Regions from separate parts of the Paucibacter sp. XJ19-41 genome, predicted to be linked through region 3. Evidence: predicted binding sites of a transcription regulator. Region 3 holds the regulator's gene; each other region holds the start of a gene.
What was found. Region 3 encodes sigma-54, which starts transcription at its own class of promoters, with help from an activator protein. Its sites were predicted from a motif close to TGGCANGNAANCTGCTTT; they were not measured.
Positions count from the first base shown of each region.

Region 1: a site for sigma-54 is predicted at 2,473-2,490, ahead of PO768_RS01390 (EDSAP-1 family PEP-CTERM protein). Genes of this name have one in related genera too.
Region 2: a site for sigma-54 is predicted at 2,109-2,126, ahead of PO768_RS07500 (CmpA/NrtA family ABC transporter substrate-binding protein). Genes of this name have one in related genera too.
Region 4: a site for sigma-54 is predicted at 1,953-1,970, ahead of PO768_RS11745 (TorF family putative porin). Genes of this name have one in related genera too.

Region 1 covers NZ_JAQOWX010000003.1:10-3,711, forward strand. The annotation lists gene PO768_RS01385 (glycosyltransferase) at 76-1,287, shown strand; gene PO768_RS01390 (EDSAP-1 family PEP-CTERM protein) at 1,376-2,416, opposite strand; gene prsT (XrtA/PEP-CTERM system TPR-repeat protein PrsT) at 2,623-3,702, opposite strand, start outside.
Region 2 covers NZ_JAQOWX010000020.1:24,321-28,022, reverse strand. The annotation lists gene ntrB (nitrate ABC transporter permease) at 1-696, opposite strand, end outside; gene PO768_RS07500 (CmpA/NrtA family ABC transporter substrate-binding protein) at 707-1,927, opposite strand; gene PO768_RS07495 (ANTAR domain-containing response regulator) at 2,225-2,836, opposite strand; gene icmF (fused isobutyryl-CoA mutase/GTPase IcmF) at 3,006-3,702, shown strand, end outside.
Region 3 covers NZ_JAQOWX010000129.1:1,059-4,760, forward strand. The annotation lists gene PO768_RS24110 (DsbA family protein) at 1-74, shown strand, start outside; gene lptA (lipopolysaccharide transport periplasmic protein LptA) at 128-757, shown strand; gene lptB (LPS export ABC transporter ATP-binding protein) at 754-1,527, shown strand; gene PO768_RS24125 (RNA polymerase factor sigma-54) at 1,532-3,037, shown strand; gene PO768_RS24130 (MBOAT family O-acyltransferase) at 3,061-3,702, shown strand, end outside.
Region 4 covers NZ_JAQOWX010000037.1:3,995-7,696, reverse strand. The annotation lists gene PO768_RS11755 (TRAP transporter substrate-binding protein) at 1-130, opposite strand, end outside; gene PO768_RS11750 (YifB family Mg chelatase-like AAA ATPase) at 242-1,762, opposite strand; gene PO768_RS11745 (TorF family putative porin) at 2,020-2,739, shown strand; gene PO768_RS11740 (P-II family nitrogen regulator) at 2,760-3,098, shown strand; gene amt (ammonium transporter) at 3,146-3,702, shown strand, end outside.

The DNA of each region.
Region 1 (3,702 bases), on a different contig from region 3:
CAGGCCGCGACCGTCTGACTTAAACCAACTGGCCTCCGCGGAAGCCGGGGCGATTCAATGGCATGGAGTCTTGACATGGCAAGAAAAAAAATACTCTTTGTTGCCGAAGCGGTGTCTTTGGCCCATGTGGCGAGGCCCAGCATTTTGGCGGAGTCGCTGGGTGCCGAGTCCTATGACATCGTCTTTGCAAGCAACGGGCAGTTCCCGATCTGCGAGAACCGTAGCGAGTGGGCTCAGTATCAGCTGGAGAGTATTTCTCCGAAGACGTTTCTTCAGCGCTTGGCGAGCGGCAGTCCGGTCTACACAGAGATGGAATTGCAAGCCTATGTCGAGGCGGACATTCAGGCGCTGGAGCTGCTGCAGCCGGATGCGGTGGTGTCCGACTTCCGACTTTCGATGACGATTGCCGCACGCCAACTGGGCATCCCCCTACTTGCCGTCTGCAATGCGTACTGGAGTCCCTATGCGGCCGATCAGCAGGTTCGAGCACCTGATTTGCCGGCCGCAAGGTTTTTGGGTTTTCCGCTGATGGATCGGGTTTTCTCGGCTGTCTGGCCAGTGGCCAGCCGCTATCACTGCCGGGCTATCAACAAGGTCAGAGCCCGTTACGGACTGGTACCGGTCCGCTCGCTTCGAGACTATTACTGCGATGGTGATGTGGTGCTGTACTCAGATACCCCCAGCTTGGTACCAACGCATTCGCTACCGGATTCGCATCACTACATCGGCCCGATCGTTTGGTCGCCGAGCATGGCTTTGCCGGACTGGTGGGATGAAGCTTTGGCCCAGACAGCGCCGCGGGTCTATATCACACTCGGCTCGACCGGCAATGTCGATCTGCTGCCCGCCATCGTGACGGCCTGCCGTGAGGCGGGCTTGATCTGTCTTGTTGCTACCGCTGGGCGCCGCGGGCTGGGCTCGGCCCCCCCCGATGTCTATGCAGCGCCATTTCTGCCCGGTAACTTGGCGGCTGCAGCGGCCGAGTTGGTGATTTGCAATGGCGGCAACCCGACCGCTTCGCAGGCGCTCCAGATGGGCAAGCCGGTGCTTGGAATCTGCTCAAACCTGGATCAGGTGCTGAATATGATTGCAGTTCAGCGTGCTGGTGCCGGTCTGCTGATGCGAGCCGGGGAATTTTCACCTGTGCGGGCCCGGCTGTCCATTGCCGAGCTCTTGCGGCCCGAGGCTGCTTATCGAATCAGGGCTCAGGCCTTGCAGCATGAGTTTGCTGCGAATTTTGATCCGACCCGAAATTTTCCCCGCCTGCTGGCTGAGTACATAGGTTGAGCCGGCAGGCCGCAAGGCTGAGGGCTTCCAAAACAAGGAAAAAGGCCCCGAAGGGCCTTTTGTCGAACAAGCACGAGAGGCTCGCGCTTTAGGCTTGCTTGCGACGACGGGTGGTCAGTGCCAGACCAGCCAAGGCGACGCCCAGCAGGGCCAGGGCGTCAGGCTCCGGAACTTCACGAACGATCGAAGTCGAGGACACAGCGTTCAGCGCCAGCGTGTAGGTGCCGGCACCAAGGCCGAAGATGCGGATGCCGAAGCTGGCAAACACATCACCGACGTCAAAGCTGTTGTCATGCGCGCTGGGGTTGTTGCTGGTCGAGGTGTTGAAGTTCAGGTCGGAACCATCAGCAGTCTCAATGCAGGTCACGCCAGCCAGCAATCCAGACACATCGCAGTTGTTGCCTGCCGTGCCCTGCGGGCTCCAGCTGACAGAACCGCCGCCGTCATCACCCGAGCGTGTCAGCGTAAAGGTGACATTGGAATTGGTCTGGGACAGGTAGGCGCCTGCGCTGCCATCGATCTGGCTACGCTGATCAACGTCAGCCAGGAAGCTCAGGTCCAGGACAGAGCCAACGCTGCCGCCACCGACCACGATGGTGGTCTGCAGCGTGGTGTTGGATTGCTGCTCGACATTGGCCTGTGCCGAACCATTGGTATTCAGCAGCGATTCGGCAATTTGCTCCAGATTGGTCGGGACGCCGCCAACCAGCTGTGCCGAGTTGATCAGGGAGTCCGAATGGCTGTAGGTCTGGAGTTGGTTGGTGCCAACAAAGCTGAAGTCGTTCTGACCCCGGCCCACAGTCGAGCCGCCGGCGATCGCCACGCCTGCATCCAGCACCGGGCCAGCGCCGCAGTTCGTGGTGCCAAGGGCGGCGTTGCCATTACAGGCTGCGCTGGTAAATGCACCGCCAGCACTGTTGATGACCGCAGTGTTGGCTTGATTGAAGGTGTAGCCCTGTGCCGTCGAGGTCGGGTTGCCGGTGTTGCCATCGAGCACGGCGATGGCCAAATCCTGAACCTTCAGATGAGAAACGCCATAGACATAAGCGTGTGCCGACGTGGCGCCGAACAGCGCAGCACAAGCGGCCGACACCGCAGCGAGCGTGCTCAGTTTTGCTAGTTTGATCATGGTCTTCGGTCCTTTAAGAAGCGGAGACGGATATCGCCTCGGTCGCTGGAGCAAATAAAGCACAAGCCGTGCCAGATCTATTAAGTCGTTGATTTGAAACATGAAAAACTGAAAATTTCATGTGCGCGCTGACGCTGCGACTGGGTTTGTAAAGAAAACCGACAAATTCGGCTTGAGGCTGACTCAGCACGGCCTGGCGAATGCGCTCAGATCGTCTTCAGCAATCGGTCGACCTCGGTATGTGCGGGGAACTTGTCCCCCAGCTTCTCGAGGGTTTTGAGTTCGGCCATCGCTGCCGGTTTGTTGCCTGCTTGCAGCAGCAGCTTGGCCAAGTTGAGACGCAGCACTTGTTGCTCGGGCGCAAGGCTCAAGGCCTTTCGCTGCAGTTCAAGAGCGCGCTCGACTCGACCTTCTGCAGCCAAGGCTGTGGCCAGCGTATCCATCAGGCCAGGGGTGTCAGGCGCGAGCTTCAGTGCGCGTTCGGCAAACTCGGCGGCGCCCGGCTTTTTCTGTTGGGCCATGGTCCATGCGACATTGTTCAGGGCGGCAGTATTGTTGGCTTGCCGGCTCAGCACTTGGCGAAACTGCTTCTCAGCCTTTTCGTACTCCCCGCGAGTCATTGCGAGGTCGCCCAGATAGGCCATGAAGGCGATGTCCTGCGGAGAGTTGGCGAGCCAGCGGGCCGCCGTCTCGTCGGCATCCTTAGTCTGGCCTGCGGTCATCTGTGCGGCGTGAAGTCGGGTCGCGATGTCGGTACGGGGAATCTGCTGCAATGCGCGGCGGTAGCTTGCGATCATTGCCTCCGTGTTGTTGCGAGACGCCTCAATGGTCGCCTCCATTTCGTAGCCGACAACTTCCTTGGGGCGCTGCTGTTGCACCGTCTTGGCAACCCTCAAAGCATCCTGAGGTCTCTTGTCGGTCAGCGCCACTGTGATCAGCATGCGCTGTACAGGCAAGTAATTGGGATACATCTCCAGCGCTTGACGCAAGCTCTGCTCGGCCGCAGCCGAATCCTTCGCTGCCAGGTGGACGCCGGCAGTGCGAACCAAGGCGCGCGTCGAGCGCGGCTCAAGGCCGGCCAGCTTCTTGAAGCTGGCAAGGGCTTGGAGTTTTTCGCCGGCAGCTTGTTGAGCGCGGCCCAGAGCGTCTAACAGATCGGCGTTGCCGGGCAGGGCGGTGATCGCACTCTGTGCCGTCTCGAGCGCACCCTTGTGTTCCTTGTTTTGGAGTTGAAGTTCGACCAGCAGCAGTCTCGGCTCGGCCGCTTGCGGATTGAGCTTGATTGC
Region 2 (3,702 bases), on a different contig from region 3:
GGTGAGCATGTAGGGCAGCACGGCAGGGAACAGGATCTTGCTGATGATCTTCCACTCGCTGAGCTTGAGCACCCGCGCGACGTTCAGATAGTCCTCGGGCACCCGCTGCACACCCACCGCGGTGTTGACCACCATCGGCCAGATCGAGCAGATGAAGATGGTCCAGATCGCGGCCGGGTTGGCGCTCTTGAAGACCAGGAGGCCGATCGGCAGCCAGGCCAGCGGCGAGACCGGCTTGAGCAGGCTGATCAGCGGCGAGCACATGCGGTTGGCGAACTCGAAGCGGCCGATGATGAAGCCCAGCGGGATGCCTACCGCCGCGGCCAGGCCGAAGCCTACCGCCACGCGCTGCAGCGAGAACAGAATGTTCCAGCCTATGCCCTGGTCGTTCGGCCCATTGCTGTAGAAGGGGTCGGCGAACAGCTTGACGGCGGCAGCGAAGGTAGCGCCGGGCGTCGGGAAGCTGCCGCCTTTTTGCGTCAGCAGCCCCCAGATGCCTATCAACAGCGCCAGGCCCAGTACCGGTGGCAGCACGCGCATCCACAGGCTGTTCATGTCGAGGTGGCGGCGCGGCCTGGGAGCGGGCGCAACAACGCCCGCAGCCAGCACCGTCGGTGCGTCGGGCGTCGGCAGCGACACCGAGATCGGGCCGCTGCTGCTGGCCTCGCTCGGCGAATGAAAAACGGCACTGACCATGGGGAGCTCCTTAGGCTTTGACGCGGAATCCATCGGCATACTTGGCGGGGTCCTTGCCGTCCCAGACCACACCGTCGATCAGCTTGGAGCTGCGCATCAACTCCTTGGGCACGCTGATCTTCAGCTGGCTGGCGGCCTGCTTGTAGAGCTCCACCTGGTTGATCTGCTTGGCCACGCCCAGATAGTCCGGGTGCTCCTTGATCAGGCCCCAGCGCTTGTGCTGGGTCAGGAACCACATGCCGTCGGACAGCCAGGGGAAGTTCACCGCGCCGTCGTTGAAGAACTTCATGTGGTTGGGGTCGTCCCAGGTCTTGCCCAGGCCGTTCTGGTAGCGGCCCAGGATGCGCTGGTTGATCGCGTCGACGCCGGTGTTGACATAGCTCTTCTCGGCGATGGTGTCGGCCATCTTCAGCTTGTTCTGCAGGCCGGCATCGATCCAGCGGCTGGCCTCCAGCACGGCCATGATGACGGCGCGCGCGGTGTTCGGGTATTTCTTGACGAAGTCGCCAGTGGTGCCCAGCACCTTCTCGGGGTGATCCTTCCAGATGTCCTGCGTGGTCACCGCGGTGATGCCGATGCCGTCGACGATAGCGCGGTGGCCCCAGGGCTCGCCGACGCAATAGCCGTCCATATTGCCGACCCGCATATTCGCCACCATCTGCGGCGGCGGCACGGTGATGACCTTTGCATCCTTCATCGGATTGATGCCGACGCTGGCCAGCCAGTAGTACAGCCACATCGCGTGAGTACCGGTCGGAAAGGTCTGCGCGAAGGTGTACTCGCGCTTCTCCTTGCCCATCAGCGAGGCCAGGCTGGCGCCGTCGACCGCGCCCTTATCGGCCAGCTTCTTCGACAAGGTGATCGCCTGGCCGTTGTTGTTCAGCGTCATCAGCACGGCCATGTCTTTCTTCGGCCCGCTGACACCCAGGTGCACGCCATAGATCAGGCCGTAGAGCACATGGGCCATGTCGAGCTCGCCGTTGACCAGCTTGTCGCGCACACCGGCCCAGGAGGCTTCCTTGGTCGGAATGATCTTGATGCCGTATTTCTTGTCGAAGCCCAGCACCGAGGCCATCACCACCGAGGCGCAGTCGGTCAGCGGGATGAAGCCGATGCGCACCTCCTCCTTCTCCGGCTTGTCGGAGCCGGCCGCCCAAACCTGGGGGCTCAGACTGCCGACGGCCGCTGCCGCCGCACCGCCCACCAGGAGCTTGCGTCGCTCTTCACTCATGAGCCCACCATCCTTCGACGTATTGCTGAAACGCATTGAGAAGACCTCCGAGACAAACCAGAAATGGAAAAAGGCGCCACGATCACCTGCCACCCGTGCAACGAGCGGAGGAGATCGGACGCCTTTGTCCTAGAACCTTGTTGAGAGCGAGGCCCACGCCGTTGCGGGCCTCGTGGTCTGTCTAGCAGGAGCCGTGCCAGCGGCATGCCCAGGCAGCAACGCAAGCGGCTGCGCGAAAAGCGCACCGATTGCCGGCGCGATGCGCCAGCCTGGTGCGATCGGGCCTCATGTCGGGCCTCATGTGGGGCGCAGCAGGTTCTGGGCACCGATGACACGCTCCGCGACTTCGACCAGCGGCACGCCGCGATCCATCGCCAGGCGGCGCAGGCGCTTGTAGGCGGCGTCCTCGTCCAGGCCCGTCTCGCTCATCAGAATGCCTTTGGCACGCTCGATCAGCTTGCGCGCGCTGAGCTGGGCCTGGGCCTTGTCGAGTTGCTGGCGCAACGCCAGGTCCTGCTCGAAGCGGGCGATCGCCACCTGCAGCACCGGCGCCAGGCGGTCCGGGCGCAGCCCCGCCACCACATAGGCGCTGACCCCGGCCTTCAGCGCCCGACGCATCGGGTCGTCGCTACCGTCCTCGGAGAACACCACCACCGGCCGCGGCATCTGCGCATTCAAGGTGGCCAGGTTCTCCATCGTGTCGCGCGTCGGCGACTCGCTGTCGACGATCACCACATCGGGCTTGAGCCGCAGCACGCAGTCATGGATCAAGGTCGCCGAATCGATCACGCCGACGACATCGCAGCCCTGCCGTGCCAGCTCCTGCTGGATCAGATCGACCCGGTGCGCGCCGTCATCGATCAGCAGCACGCGCAGGCCAGGGGTAGGAGTGTCGGACGCGGGGCTCATGGCGGATGGGGTGGATATTGCTGCGCTGCAATATCTGTGCCGCGAGCGCCACAGCAAGTTAACGTTTACGTAAACGTCAATCAAGCCCTAGAATCCGCCCACCCATGCTGCTAAAACGCGGGGAAGAAGCCCGGCCCGGCCGAGCCAGCACCGCGCAGGAGACATCCAGATGACCGATCTGTCCGCCGAGTACAAGGCCCTGGCCGAGTACCGCCCCACGCACAAGGTGCGCTTCGTCACCGCCGCCAGCCTGTTCGACGGCCACGACGCCGCGATCAACATCATGCGGCGCATCCTGCAGAGCATGGGCGCCGAGGTGATCCACCTGGGCCACAACCGCTCGGTCGACGAGGTCGTCAACGCGGCGCTGCAGGAAGATGCGCAGGGCATCGCGATCAGCTCCTACCAGGGCGGCCATGTCGAGTATTTCAAGTACATGGTCGAACTGCTGAAGGCGCGCGGCGGCGAGCATATCCAGGTCTTCGGCGGCGGCGGCGGCGTCATCGTGCCGGCCGAGATCCGCGATCTGGCCGCCCACGGCGTGCGCATCTTCAGCCCTGAAGACGGCCAGCGCATGGGCCTGGCCGGCATGATCGGCGAGATGGTGATGAAGAGCGACCAGGACTTCACGGTCCATGCGCCGAAGTCGCTGTCCGCGATCCAGGGCCATGGCGAGGGCGCCTGGCGCGCGCTGGCCCAGCTGATCACCGCGCTGGAAAACGGCAAGGCCGATGCGGCCATCGTGGCCGAACTGCAGGCCGCAGCCAAGACCATCAAGACCCCGGTGCTGGGCATCACCGGCACCGGCGGCGCCGGCAAGAGCAGCCTGACCGACGAGTTGATACGCCGCCTGCGCCTGGACCAGG
Region 3 (3,702 bases):
AAATCGAATCGGGTCAGCGCGCGTTGGCCACGGTCGACTTCCTGATCCAGCGCCTGCGCAGCGGCAAGGCCTGAGCCCGCCCAGGCCCCAATCCGGGGCTAGAATGGTCTGCAAGAACTGTGCCGCCATGAACAACAGACCTGCCCCTCTCCGATTGATGCTGCTTGCCCTGGCGCTGGCCGCCGGCGGCTGGGCGGGCTCCGCACAGGCCGAAAAGGCCGACCGCAACAAGCCGATCAATATCGACTACGACCGCGGCGGGGTCGACTTTGTCAAGCAGCGCACCGAGTTCAGCGGCAATGTCGTGCTCAGCAAGGGCAGCATGGTGATGCGCGCGGCCCGCATGGATGTGCGCGAGACCAGTGACGGCTACCAACAGGCCTATGCCAGCGGCGAGGCCGGCAAGCCGGTGACCTTCCGCCAGGCCCGCGATGTGCCGGGCGAGGCGGTCGAGGGCTCGGCCGACCAGGTCGAGTACGACAGCCGCTCGGACACCGTGCGCTTCGTCGGCAATGCGGTGGTGCGGCGCATGCGCGGCGCCACCGTGGCGGACGAGGTGGTCGGTGCGGTGATCCATTACGACAACCGCTCTGAGGTCTTCAGCATCGAGGGCGGGCAGGCCTCGCCCCATCCGGCCGGCCGTGGCCGCATGGTGCTGATGCCACGCGCGGCGGCGGCCTCCGAGCCGGCCGCCTCCGAGCCGGCCCTGCCGCTGCAGACCAGCCCGGGCTTGCAACAGCCGCGCAAGCCTTCATGACGGCCGCCCCCCCGGAACCCAGCGCCGCCCTCAGCCGCCTGGAGGCCGAGGGCCTGCAGAAAAGCTATGGTGTGCGCAAGGTGGTCAAGAACGTCCATCTCGATGTGCACAGCGGCGAGGTGGTCGGCCTGCTCGGCCCCAACGGCGCCGGCAAGACCACCAGCTTCTACATGATCGTCGGCCTGGTGCGCGCCGATGCAGGCGAGATCCGCATCGACGGCCAGGCCGTGCAGCGCCTGCCCATTCACCAGCGCTCGCGCCTGGGCCTGTCCTATCTGCCGCAGGAGGCCTCGATCTTCCGCAAGCTGACGGTCGAGGAGAACATCCGCGCGGTGCTGGAATTGCAGCAGGACGAGAACGGCCGCGCCTGGTCGAGCGCCCGCATCAACGAGGCGCTGGAGAAGCTGCTGGACGAGCTGAGCATCGAGAAGCTGCGCGACAGCCCGGCGCCGGCGCTCTCCGGCGGCGAGCGCCGCCGTGTCGAGATCGCCCGCGCGCTGGCCACCCAGCCCCGTTTCATCCTGCTGGACGAACCCTTCGCCGGCGTCGATCCGATCGCGGTGCTGGAGATCCAGCGCATCATCCGCTTCCTGAAGAGCCGCGGCATCGGTGTGCTGATCACCGACCACAATGTGCGCGAGACCCTGGGCATCTGCGACCGCGCCTACATCATCAGCGAGGGCACGGTGCTGGCCGAGGGCACGCCGCACGAGATCGTCGACAACGCCGACGTGCGCAAGGTCTATCTGGGCGAACATTTCCGAATGTAAGCCCATGAAGCAAAGCTTACAGGTCCGCCTCAGCCAGCATCTGGCGCTCACACCCCAGCTGCAGCAATCGATTCGCCTGCTGCAGTTGTCCACTCTGGAGCTGAACCAGGAAGTCGAGCAGATGCTGGCGCAGAACCCGCTGCTCGAAACGGAGGAGGAATTCCCCGACGCACCGGCCGCTGCCGAGCTGCCAGAGATCCGCAAGGCGCAGGACGAGATCGGCGCCGACAGCGGCGCCGGCGAGCCCGAGACCACGCCCGAGATCCAGGCCGAGGACTTCGGCGCCACCGAGCGCGAGGACTGGGAAAACGGCACCGAGCGAGATGATTTCGACGGCATCCGCGAGCTGCCCAGCAATAGCGGCTCCGGCAGCGGCGACGAAGACGGCGAGCGACCCGAGCAAGACTCGCCGGGCCTGAGCCTGCAGGAGCACCTGAACCAGCAGCTGGCCGGCATGATGCTGAGCCCAGAGGATCGCGCCGCGCTCTATGTGCTGATCGAGTCGCTCAACGAGGACGGCTATCTGGAGGACAGCCTCGAAGAGCTGGTTGAATCGTTGGCCGGCGAGGCGGATCCAGAGGCGCGTGACGAGTTGCTCGACCGGCTGCGCTGCGCCCTCAACTGGCTGCAAAGCCTGGAACCGCTGGGCGTCGGCGCCCGCGACCTGCCCGAGTGCCTGATCCTGCAGCTGCGCGCCCAGCCGCGCAGCGAGGCCCAGGTGGTGGCCATCCTGGTGTGCAAGCAACATCTGGAACTGCTGGCCAAGCGCGATCTGAAGAAGCTGATGGCGCTGACCGGCGCCGACGAGGCCTTGCTGCGCGAGGCCCAGACGCTGATCACCAGCCTCGAACCCAAGCCCGGCCGCCAGTTTGCCCGCGGCCAGGCCCAGGCGGTGATCCCGGACGTGATCGTTCACAAGGTCGGCCGCGAGTTCCGCGTGATGCTGAACCCCGAGGTGGCGCCCAAGCTGCGCATCAACGAGCTCTATGCCCAGGCGCTGCGCGCCACCCGCGGCGGCGTCAGCAACTCGCCGCTGGGCGCCCAGCTGCAGGAGGCGCGCTGGTTCATCAAGAACATCCAGCAGCGCTTCGACACCATCCTGCGTGTCTCACAGGCCATCGTCGAGCGGCAAAAAGGCTTCTTCACCCACGGCGAGCTGGCGATGAAGCCGCTGGTGCTCCGAGAAATAGCCGACGAGCTGGGCCTGCACGAGTCGACCATCTCGCGGGTGACGAATGCCAAGTACATGGCGACCCGCTTTGGCACCTTCGAGCTGAAGTACTTCTTTGGCTCCGGTCTGAACACCGAGGCCGGCGGCAATGCCTCCAGCACGGCGGTGCGCGCGTTGATCAAGCAGTTCGTCGCCGCTGAGGACGCAGCCAAGCCGCTGTCCGACAGCGCGCTATCGAACATGCTCGAAGAGCAAGGCATCCAGGTCGCACGCCGCACCGTCGCCAAGTACCGCGAAGCGCTGAAGATCGCGCCGGCGAATCTGCGCAAGGCGATGTAGCGCGGCAACGCAACGACGCGCAGATGCTCTTCACCACAGCCGCCTTCGTTGCCCTCTACCTGCCGCTGGTGCTGGCCGGATTTTTCGTCATCGGGCGTTGGAGCCATGGCGCTGCGGCCAGCTGGCTTTTTGCAGCCTCGCTATTGTTCTATGGCGTCTGGATGCCCGAGTACGTGCTGCTGCTGCTCGGCTCCATCGTCGGCAACTTCTGGATCGGCCAGGGTATTGCCGCCAAGCGCGCTGATGGCTTGATCCCGCAAGCAAAAATCTTGCTGATCGTCGGCGTCAGTGCCAATTTATTGCTGCTGGCCTACTACAAGTACGCCAACTTCTTCGTCGACAACCTCAACGCGGTGCTGGGCACGCAGTGGCAGCTCGGCGCGGTGCTGCTGCCGATTGGCATCTCTTTCTTCAGCTTCACCCAGATCGCCTTCCTGGCCGACAGCTACCAGAAGGGCACACGCGAATACCGCTTCAGTCACTACGGACTGTTCGTCACCTACTTCCCGCACCTGATCGCTGGCCCCGTGCTGCACCATGCGCAGATGATGCCGCAGTTCAGGGATCCGGCCACCTACCGCATCCAGCCCGCCATGCTGGCGGCCGGCCTGGCCATCTTCGTGCTGGGTCTGGTAAAAAAAGTCGTGCTGGCCGATGGCATCAGT
Region 4 (3,702 bases), on a different contig from region 3:
CGGCGAACTGGCGCACATTGACGGTCAGGTAATTGGCGTCGGGCTGTTCGGCCGACATATTCCAGGTGGCGGCCTGGGCGGTGCTGGAGAGCAGGACGGCGGCGGTGGCGCTGAGCAACAGGCGTTTCATCTCGGGCTTCCTTGTATGGAATGGGGTAGTGGCGCGAATGTCTACCAATCCGGCACCGAGGTCGACCGAGAAATCTTTATGGACCGTGGCTAGATTTGCTGATGCCTGGTGTTAACCCTTGGTTTGCAGACCGCGCCGCAGCTGCACGGCCTCGGCCATATGCGCCGGTGCAATCAAGGGGCTGGCGGCCAGATCGGCAATCGTGCGCGCGACCCGCAGCACCCGGTGGTAGCCGCGCCCCGACCAGCCCAGCCGGGTGGCGGTTTTCTGCAACAGCGCGGCAGCGGCCGGCTCGGCCTGGGCATGCGCCTCCAGCAGGGCGGGGCTCAGCAGCGCATTGCAGCAGCCCTGGCGGGCCAGGGCCAGTTCACGGGCGGCCGCGACGCGAGCGGCGACCACGGCCGAGGGCTCGCCGTCCGGCGCGGCCGCCAGCACCTGGGGCGGCAGCACCGGCACCTCGACCAGCAGGTCGAGCCGGTCCAGAAAAGGGCCGCTGAGCCGGCGCTGGTAGCGCGAGACCTGGTCCGGCGAGCAGCGGCATTCGCCCAGCGGATTGCCCAGCTGACCGCAGGGGCAGGGGTTCATGGCCGCGACGAGCTGAAAGCGGGCCGGGAACTCGGCATGCCGGGCGGCGCGGGCGATCAGGATGCGGCCGTTCTCCATCGGCTCGCGCAAGGCCTCCAGCGCGGCCCGGGGGTACTCGGGCAGCTCATCGAGAAAGAGCACGCCGTGCTGGGCCAGCGTGATCTCGCCCGGCCTCGGTGGCGAGCCACCGCCCACCAGGGCCACGCTGGAGGCGCTGTGGTGCGGCGCGCGCAGCACGCGCCGCCCCCACAGCGCCGGCTCGAACTGGCCGGCCAGGCTCAGCACCGCCGCCGACTCCAGTGCCTGCTCCTCGTCCAGCGGTGGCAAGAGCCCCAGCAGGCGCTGGGCCAGCATCGATTTGCCGGTGCCCGGCGGGCCGATCAGCAAGAGGTTCAGCGCGCCGGCGGCGGCGATCTCCAGCGCCCGCTTCGGGCCGGCCTGGCCCTTGATATCGCGCAGATCGGGGGCGGCATCCGGGGCCAGCGAGACGGTGGCGGGGCGGGCGCGCTGCAGCGGCGACCCATCGCCGCCCGGGCTCAGCGCGGCCACCAGGTCCAGCAGATGGGCGGCGCCGAACACCGCCACGCCGCCGACCAGGGCCGCCTCGGCGGCATTCGCCTCGGGCAGGACCAGATCGCGGGCCAGGCCCGACTGGCGCAGCGCCAGGCTCATCGCCAGCGCGCCGCGCACCGGCCGCAGCTCGCCGGCCAGCGACAGCTCGCCGGCGCATTCCATGTCTTGCAGCCGCTCGGGGTCGATCTGTTCGCTGGCCGCCAGGATGCCCAGTGCAATCGGCAGATCGAAGCGGCCACCCTCCTTGGGCAGGTCGGCCGGGGCCAGGTTGACCGTGATGCGGCGGTTGTGGGGGAAGCTCAGGCCGCTGTTCAGCAGGGCCGCGCGCACCCGCTCGCGCGACTCCTTGACCTCGGTCTCGGCCAGGCCCACCAGGGTGAACATCGGCAGCCCATTGGCCAGATGCACCTCGACGCTGACCGGCGCGGCGGCCAGCCCGTCCAGCGCCCGGCTGTGTACGACGGCCAGAGACATAGCCTCCTCCCCGGGACCGGTGCGTACCGATCCTGGGTGGATTCTGCACGTTTGCCGCGCCCGGCGGGCCGTCGTTGGCGCACCAATGAAGTGCTTGCACCAAGTGCGGGCATCGAGCGTGGCCATCCTCTTTTGGTGCATCGCTGCGCGATCCGGGCCTCTTTCCCGGTTTCGCCTGGGGCGCCGAGCCTGGCACGGAAGCTGCAATCCCCGGATCGAACCTGCTTCCTCCCCCTCCAAACAGCTAGGAGTCCCGCATGAAGTTGATTCTTGCCACGCTTGCCGCCGCCATGACCCTCGGTGCGCTGCCGGCCCAGGCTCAGGACGCATCGGTCGCCTTCAACGCGAGCCTGACCAGCGACTACCGCTACCGCGGCATCTCGCAGACCCGGCTGAAGCCGGCGCTGCAAGGCGGGCTGGACTATGCGCACCCGAGCGGCTTCTATGTGGGCGCCTGGGCTTCGACGATCAATTGGATCAAGGACGTTGGCGGCGACGCCAAGGTCGAGGTCGACCTCTACGGCGGCTACAAGACCGAGATCAGCAAGGGTGTCAATCTCGACATCGGTGTACTGACCTACATCTACCCGAGCAACAAGCTGCCGACCAGCGCCAACACCACCGAGATCTATGGCGCGCTGAGCTATGGCCCGTTCACGGCCAAGTACTCGCACGCGGTCACCGACACCTTCGGCAACGCCGACAGCAAGAACAGCTGGTATGCCGATCTGTCGGCCAGCTTCGAAGTGATGGACGGCTGGATGCTGGCGCCCCATATCGGCTACCAGCGCATTGACGGCCCCTCGCGCGGTGTGGGTTCCTACACCGACTATTCGCTGGCGCTGTCCAAGGACTTCAGCGGCCTGGTGCCCAGCATCGCGCTGGTCGGCACCGACGCTGACAAGGGCTTCTACACCGTCAAGGACAAGTTCCTGGGCAAGAACGCGGTCGTGGTCAGCGTCAAGTACAACTTCTGAAACCGTGTGAGGAGAACGCAATGAAACTGATCACCGCCATCATCAAGCCCTTCAAGCTTGACGAAGTGCGCGAGGCGCTGAGCGCCATCGGCGTGCAGGGCCTGACCGTCACCGAGGTCAAGGGCTTCGGCCGCCAGAAGGGCCACACCGAGCTGTATCGCGGCGCCGAGTACGTCGTCGACTTCCTGCCCAAGGTCAAGGTCGAGGCGGCGGTCGACGATGCGGTGGTCGAGCAGGTCATCGAGGCCATCGAGGCCTCGGCCCGCACCGGCAAGATCGGCGACGGCAAGATCTTTGTCTCGCCGCTGGACCAGGTGGTGCGCATCCGCACCGGCGAGACCGGGGCCGACGCGCTCTGAGCTTCACCGATCACAAGACTAGACAGACAAATCCCCGGAGATTCTTCATGAAGAAACTACTTGCCAGCCTGGCGCTGGCTGCGGCGGTGTTCGCCCCTGCAGCCTGGGCCCAAGACGCGGCTGCTTCCGCGCCCGCCCTCGCCGAGGCCGCCTCGGCGGTCGTCGCAGCGGCCTCCGAAGCGGTGGCCGCCGTGGCTGCCCCGGCGGCCGACGCAGCCGCCGCTGCTCCCGCCCCCGTGCCCAACAAGGGCGACACCGCCTGGATGATGGTCTGCACCCTGCTCGTCATCATGATGACGGTGCCGGGCCTGGCGCTGTTCTACGGCGGCCTGGTGCGCAGCAAGAACATGCTGTCGGTGCTGATGCAGGTGATGGTCACCTTCTCGATGATCGTCGTGCTGTGGGTCATCTACGGCTACAGCCTGGCCTTCACCGAGGGCAATGCCTTCATCGGCGGCTTTGATCGCCTTTTCATGAAGGGCATCTGGGACAACGCGGCCGGCACCTTTGCCAACGCGGCCACCTTCAGCAAGGGTGTCTACATCCCCGAGATCGTGTTCGCCGCCTTCCAGGCCACCTTTGCCGGCATCACCGCCTGCCTGAT